Regions from separate parts of the Bradyrhizobium sp. T-12 genome, predicted to be linked through region 2. Evidence: predicted binding sites of a transcription regulator. Region 2 holds the regulator's gene; each other region holds the start of a gene.
The links. The regulator PhoB, encoded in region 2, activates phosphate uptake and scavenging genes when phosphate is short. The targets are predictions, from matches to a motif close to TGTCATNNANCTGTCAT.

Region 1 (2,260 bases), 2.8 Mb from region 2:
AGGAACTGCACCACGACGTCGAAGGATTCGTAGGGGTGATGGACGACGAGGTCCTTCTGACGGATCGCGGCAAAGATGTCGCCGCCGTGCTCGCGGACGCGCTCGGGGTGGCGGGGTACGTAAGGTGTGAATTCGAGGTCGGGGCGGTCGAGGCGGGTGAGCTGGGAGAGCTCGTTCATCGCCTGCACGCCGTCGACCAGGAAGACCTCGTCGTCGGCGGCCGAGAGCGCGTGCTGGACGAAGCTGCGCAGCTGCTCCGGCATCTTGGCGTCGATCTCGAGCCGGATCACCGACCCGCGGCGGCGGCGCTTCAGCGCGGTCTCGAACAGGCGGACGAGGTCTTCGGCCTCTTCCTCGATTTCGAGCTCGGAGTCGCGGATGATCCGGAAGGCGCCCTGGCCGTGCAGATTGTAGCCGGGGAACAGGCGGTTGATGAACAGGGCGGTGGCCTGCTCCAGCGAGATCAGCCGAACGGTCTTGCCCTCGGACGGCAGGCGGATGAAGCGGTCGATCTTGCCGGGCATGCGGATCAGCGCGTTCATCTGCCTGCCGTCGGCGGCGCGCGTGAGCTGGAGCGCGATGGTGAAGCCGAGGCTCGGGATGAACGGGAAGGGGTGCGCCGGGTCGATCGCCAGCGGCGTCAGCAGCGGGAACACGTTGTTGAGGAAGTAATCCTCGATCCAGGTCCGTTCCGCCTTGGTGACGTCCTTGCCGTCCACCAGCACGATGCCGACATCGGCCAGCGTGCCGCGCAGGTCGCGCCAGATCGCCTGCTGGTCGGAGGCGAGTTCGGAGACGGTGCGGTTGATCAGGGCGAGCTGCTCGGATGGCGTCAGCCCGTCGGGGCTGCGTTCGGCGATGCCCTCGCGGATCTGCGCCTTGATGCCGGCGACCCGGACCATGAAGAACTCGTCGAGATTATTCGCGGAAATCGACAGGAATCGTACCCGCTCGAGCATGGGGTGGCTGGGATTGACCGATTCCTCCAGGACGCGGCGGTTGAAATGCAGCCAGGAGAGCTCGCGATTGATGAACCGTTCGGGGCTCGACGCGATTGCCGGCGGGCCTTCGGCTTCCGGGGCTTTTTCTTTAGTTTCAATAGCTTGCGCAGAGTCCATCAGAAGCCGGTCCATCCTGTCTCGCCTCACTTTGCGATCTATGCGCAAAACCTGCGGGAGCATGTGTTAGAGCGATGACGTTTCGATGACATTGATGTTCCGCCGCTTCCTGGCGTCAAGCGGGCTTCGCCCCGCCCTTGGAGCGGGGCAGACCGGGGTCAGGCGTCCCGGAGCAACTCGGCGGCCAGCGCCCGGGTGACGGGGCGGCCGAGCCGCAGGGCCTCGCTGTCGAGCAGTTCCACGGCCTGGCGGGCCGCGGCCGAGGACCGCTCCAGGCGGGTGGCGAGGTAGCCGACCACGCTCTCGTCCACATTGAGCTGGCGGTCGGCGCAGAATTTGACGATCAGGCCGCGGAAGAGCTGGTCGTCGGGCGGCAGCAGCGGGACAACAGGCACGGCGCGCAGACGCGAGCGCAGGTCGCGAAGCTCGATCTCCAGCGCGGCCGGCACCTCGCGTCCGGTGAACAGCACATAGGCGCCGTCCTCGCGGGCGAGGTTCATCAGGTGGAAGAGGGCGCGTTCGTCGAAGTCCTTGGCCCTGATATCCTCGACCACCAGCGCGCCGGTGGCGAGCGCACCGGGGACGTCTGCGGCGGTCAGGGCGTTGGCGGCGGTCGAGCGGGCGCCTGACATGTCGGCCCAGATCGCGGCGAGGTGGCTCTTGCCGCTGCCTTCGGGGCCTGCCAGCCACATGATGCGGTTCGGCCATTCCGGCCAGCGCTCGATCAGGGCCAGACCGGCCGCGTTGGCGGGGCCCTCGAGGAAATTGTCCCGGCTGAGGCTTTCCGCATGCGGAAGCGAAAACGCCAATTGTCGGGGATGGACGCGGCCTGCCACGCTTGCTTTGCTCCATGCCGGCGCGCCGGCCCGTTTGAAGAATGCGATCTAATCGAGCGGAATGGGCCTTTTGCGCGGCCGCTTCCCTCTCACTTGGTCTGCTCTTACTTGGCCACTCTTACTTGGCCTCGATCGTGCTCATGTGTCGCAGCCACTCGACGAGATAGAGCGACACCGAGGAGAGCGTGAAGACCGTGACGAGGCCCATCAGGATATTATCATAAGGAGCCGGCTTGAAGCCGAAGGCAAGCGCCGCCAGCACCAGCGCCGCGAACGCCACTTGCGCAACGGTGTTGAGCTTGGACA
Region 2 (2,260 bases):
TTTAAGGGCGGCACGCGGGACTATCTTAGGCCTGGTGAAACGGGTGTCAATGCCGCCCGAAAGCCTCGGGAAACGCAGATTCCGTAGTCTTGCGGTGGCGATTTTGCGGGTTTTACACCACGGAACATGTGGAAGCGAGTCGGCGGACTCTTGCGCGTGAGTCACGCCATATTGTAGCGTTTGGGCTGTCAGATACGACATCTCGTGCAACAGTTCTGATCCCAAGAGTCCTCATGTACCGGCGTAAACGTTCGGGCGCGAGTAGCGCGCCCGGCGAGCCTTAAGGGATTCTGACGGCACGGGTTTTTGAGGCTTAGGCATTCGCCGCACGGACCGCCAGGATGGCAGAAGCGCAGCGAGGGAAAGGGTGCAATGACGGTTTTGACCTGGTCCGACGATCGCGTCGAGCAGCTGAAAAAGCTCTGGGAGGCCGGATTGTCGGCCAGCCAGATCGCAGCAGAGCTCGGCAATGTGACCCGCAATGCCGTGATCGGCAAAGTGCACAGGCTCGGCCTGTCCGGCCGCGCCAAGAGCCCTTCGTCGGCCGCGCCGCGGCCGCGCAAGGCACGCCCGGCGCAGCACATGATGCGGGTGACCCGCCCCATTGCGCGCGGCAACACCGCACTGGCGCAGGCCTTCGAGGTCGAGGTCGAGGCCGAACCGGTCACCTATGACAACGTGGTGCCGATGAGCCAGCGGCTGTCGCTGCTCGAGCTTAACGAGGCGACTTGCCACTGGCCGGTCGGCGATCCCTCGAGCCCGGATTTCTTCTTCTGCGGCGGCAAGGCGCTGTCCGGCCTGCCCTACTGCGCCCAGCATTCGCGCGTGGCGTATCAGCCGGCAGCGGATCGCCGGCGCGCACCGGCGAAGCCGGGCCCGCGGTAAACACGGTCTCAGGCATCGAGACGAAAAAGCGCGCCAGCTGGCGCGCTTTTTGTTGGATTACGGAAGCAGGTCCTACGTCTGCTCAGCCTTCGCAAAGCGGTCATCCAGCGCGTAGCCGGCGCCGCGGACGGTGCGGATCGGGTCCTGCTCGCGACCGAGATTGAGCAGCTTGCGCAGGCGGCCGATATGGACGTCGACGGTGCGCTCGTCGATATAGATGTCGCGGCCCCAGACGCTGTCGAGCAGCTGCTCGCGCGAGAACACGCGGCCGGGATGCTCCAGGAAGAACTCCAGAAGCCGATATTCGGTCGGGCCGAGATCGATCGGGCGGCCCGAGCGCGCCACGCGGCGCTTGTCGCGGTCGAGCTCGATGTCGCCATAGGCCAGCACTGTGGCGAGCCGCTCGGGGCTGGCGCGCCGCAAGAGGCCCTTCACGCGCGCCAAGAGCTCCGGCACCGAGAACGGCTTGACGATGTAGTCGTCGGCGCCGGTCGCAAGGCCGCGCACCCGCTCGCTCTCCTCGCCGCGCGCGGTGAGCATGATGATCGGCAGCTGCTTGGTCTCGGGCCGGGTGCGCAGGCGCCGGCACAGTTCGATGCCCGAGAGGCCCGGCAGCATCCAGTCGAGCACGATCAGGTCGGGAATGTGCTCCTTGAGGCGGGTGTCGGCGTCGTCGCCGCGCATCACCGTCTCGACGTCATAGCCGTCGCCTTCGAGGTTGTAACGCAGAAGCTCGGTGAGAGCTTCCTCGTCCTCAACCACCATAATGCGTGCGCCCATGGTGTCGTCGCTCCTTAGGTCTTCAGCTATTCAAGTCTTCAGGTATTCGGAACCGTCGTGGCGAAAGTCGTCATGTCGCCCTTCGGCCGCTTGTCGGTGATCGCCTGGCCCTCGATCATGTAGAACACGGTCTCGGCGATGTTGGTGGCGTGGTCGCCGATCCGCTCGATGTTCTTGGCGCAGAACATCAAATGGATGCAGAACGAGATGTTGCGCGGATCCTCCATCATGTAGGTGAGGAGCTCGCGGAACAGCGAGGTGCAGATCGCGTCGACTTCCTCGTCGCCCTTCCACACGGCCATCGCCGCCGGCAGATCATGCGCGGCATAGGCATCCAGCACCGACTTGACCTGCTGCTGCACGAGGTCGGTCATGTGCTCGAGGCCGCGGAACAGCTTGAGCGGATGGAAGTCGGTCTCCAGCGCGGCGACGCGCTTGCCCATGTTCTTGGCGAGATCGCCGATGCGCTCGAGGTCGGTCGCAACGCGCATGGCGCCGACGATCTCGCGCAGATCCACCGCCATCGGCTGGCGGCGGGCGATGGTGAGCACGGCGCGCTCCTCGATGCGCTTCTGCAGCGCGTCGAGATCGGCGT
Region 3 (2,260 bases), 170 kb from region 2:
ATCGAAGGCGCCGACCAGAAGCAGGTCGAGGGCATCCGCGCCTCCGGCGGCAGCCCGCTGCACGAGATCCGCTTCGGCCTGTTGCCGCAGGTGCTGCCTGTCATCGCCGGCCAGGTGCTGTATTTCATCGAATCCAACACGCGCTCGGCCACCATCATCGGCATCGTCGGCGCCGGCGGCATCGGCCTCCAGCTCGCCGAGCAGATCCGCGTCCTGGAATGGCAGAAGGTGTCGTTCCTGATCCTGATGATCCTGGTCGCCGTCGCCGCGATAGATTTCATCTCGGGCAAGCTGCGCTTTGCGATCATTGGGCGTAGGGCGGTGGCCTGAGTTTTTTTCCTTTCTCCCCCTCTGTGGGAGAAGGTGGCGCGAAGCGCCGGATGAGGGGTCTGTCTCCGCAAGTTCGGCGCGAGAGATTCGCTCGCGGAGAGAACCCCTCACCCGTCTCGCCGCAATTGCGGCGAACCACCCTCTCCCACAAGGGGAGAGGGGAAGAAGCGGTCACGTCACCCGTTCTCCACCAGAAACTCCACCCGCTCTGCCGCAAATCGCGAGTGCTTGGTCATCAGCGGCTTGCCCTGGAGATCGTGGTCGGTCGCGTCCACCACCAGGATCGGGCGTCCCAGCGCCAGATCCAGCCGAGTCGCGTCGGTGGCGTCCACGATGCCGGCGGTGATCCGGGTTGCGCCGCGGCGATAGTCGCGCACGCCATAATGCGCCAGCAGTTTCGTCATCGATCGCGTCGCTGCGAACACGGCGCCCGCGCCGGGAAACAGCTCGGCCGAGAGCCAGGTGGTCGAGACACAGATCGGCGTGCGGTCGGCGAGGCGGATCGCCTCGATCCGCACCAGCGGCGCGCCGGCCTTCAGGCCCAGCTCGCGCGCCAGCTCGCGGGTCGCGACATCGTCGGAGGCCTCGATCAGCTGGCCACGCGGCTCGCGGCCGCCGGCGCCGACGATCTCCGAGAAACGGGTGCGCGAGCGCAGAGGATAGGCGAGCTTCTGCGCCTCGACATAGGTTCCGCTGCCGCGCGCGGCGCGCACCAGGCCGCGCTCGGCGAGGGCCGCCAGTGCGCGCCGCACGGTGTGGCGGTTCACGCGATAGCTTTCGGCGATCTCCATCTCGCCCGGCAATTTGTCGCCGGCCGCAAAGCGGCCGTCGGCGATGCCGCGCTCGATGCCGTCGGCAACGAGGCGCCACAGCGCAACGCCGGACGATGCGGTGTCTTGCATGCTCATATCGCCGGTCAGCCTAGCCCAGAAATCACGCTCTTGTCACGAAACAGTCATGGCGCTCCCGTATGAAGTTGTCTATTATCATAGACAACTTCGGCGCGGCAAGTTCTGTCAAAAGGTTCGGTGGATCGGGTGACCCAGCACAACAACCAGCAAGCCCAGCGCAAGGCCGCGATGGTCGTGCTGGCGCACGCGGAGGCGGGCGAGATCGCCGCCCGTCTCCGCGACTTGGCCCTGGATTTGGCTCTTCCGGCCCATCAGGACCTGCGCGCGCCCGAAAACGGCCTCGTCATGCTGCGCGGCCGGGTCGGCGGTGACGGCGCGCCCTTCAATCTCGGTGAAGCCACGGTGTCACGCGCGGCGGTGCGGCTTGCGAGCGGCGAGGTTGGCTTCGGCTACACGCTCGGGCGCGACGGTGAAAAGGCGCGGCTGATCGCGCTGTGCGATGCGCTGGTGCAATCCCGTGATTTCGGCGGCGCCGTGGAGCGCGACGTGATCGCTCCGCTGCGGGAGCAGCTCATGGTCAGGCGCCAGCAGGCAGCGGCCGAGACCGCTGCGACGAAGGTTGATTTCTACACCATGGTGCGCGGTGAGGGGTGAGATCATGACCACGATTGCGGAATTGCCGCCGGGGTTCGCCGACAAGGTGCTGTCGGCGCAATCGACCTTTCGCTCCGTCATGGACGCGATGGCGCGGCCCGGCTCGGTCCAGCGCATCGTGCCGGGAGCGGGGGCGCCCGAAACGATGATGCGCGGCACCGCCGCGATCGCGCTGACGCTGTTCGATCACGATACGCCGCTCTGGCTCGATGCGCGGATGGCTGAGAGTCTGGACGTCGTGAAATGGCTGAAATTCCACACCGGTGCGCCGGTGGTGCAGGATTCTTCCATCGCGAGTTTTGCACTGATCGGTGACGGCGCGGTGCTTCCTCCGCTCGAGCGATTCGCGCTCGGCACCAGCGAATATCCGGATCGCTCGACCACGGTCATCCTCCAGGTCGAGAGCCTTGACGCAGGCCGCAGCT

Region 1: AC0WRY_RS19540 (RNA degradosome polyphosphate kinase) is a predicted target of PhoB. The motif match lies at 1,193-1,209, and genes of this name have one in related genera.
Region 3: phnF (phosphonate metabolism transcriptional regulator PhnF) is a predicted target of PhoB. The motif match lies at 1,273-1,289, and genes of this name have one in related genera.

The regions. Positions count from the first base shown of each region.
Region 1 is NZ_CM177756.1:4,122,046-4,124,305, reverse strand. Features, by position in the region: gene AC0WRY_RS19540 (RNA degradosome polyphosphate kinase) at 1-1,118, opposite strand, end outside; gene AC0WRY_RS19535 (P-loop NTPase family protein) at 1,277-1,954, opposite strand; gene AC0WRY_RS19530 (CDP-alcohol phosphatidyltransferase family protein) at 2,073-2,260, opposite strand, start outside.
Region 2 is NZ_CM177756.1:6,882,960-6,885,219, forward strand. Features, by position in the region: gene AC0WRY_RS32925 (GcrA family cell cycle regulator) at 373-885, shown strand; gene phoB (phosphate regulon transcriptional regulator PhoB) at 958-1,665, opposite strand; gene phoU (phosphate signaling complex protein PhoU) at 1,704-2,260, opposite strand, start outside.
Region 3 is NZ_CM177756.1:6,716,807-6,719,066, reverse strand. Features, by position in the region: gene phnE (phosphonate ABC transporter, permease protein PhnE) at 1-330, shown strand, start outside; gene phnF (phosphonate metabolism transcriptional regulator PhnF) at 507-1,238, opposite strand; gene phnG (phosphonate C-P lyase system protein PhnG) at 1,359-1,835, shown strand; gene phnH (phosphonate C-P lyase system protein PhnH) at 1,840-2,260, shown strand, end outside.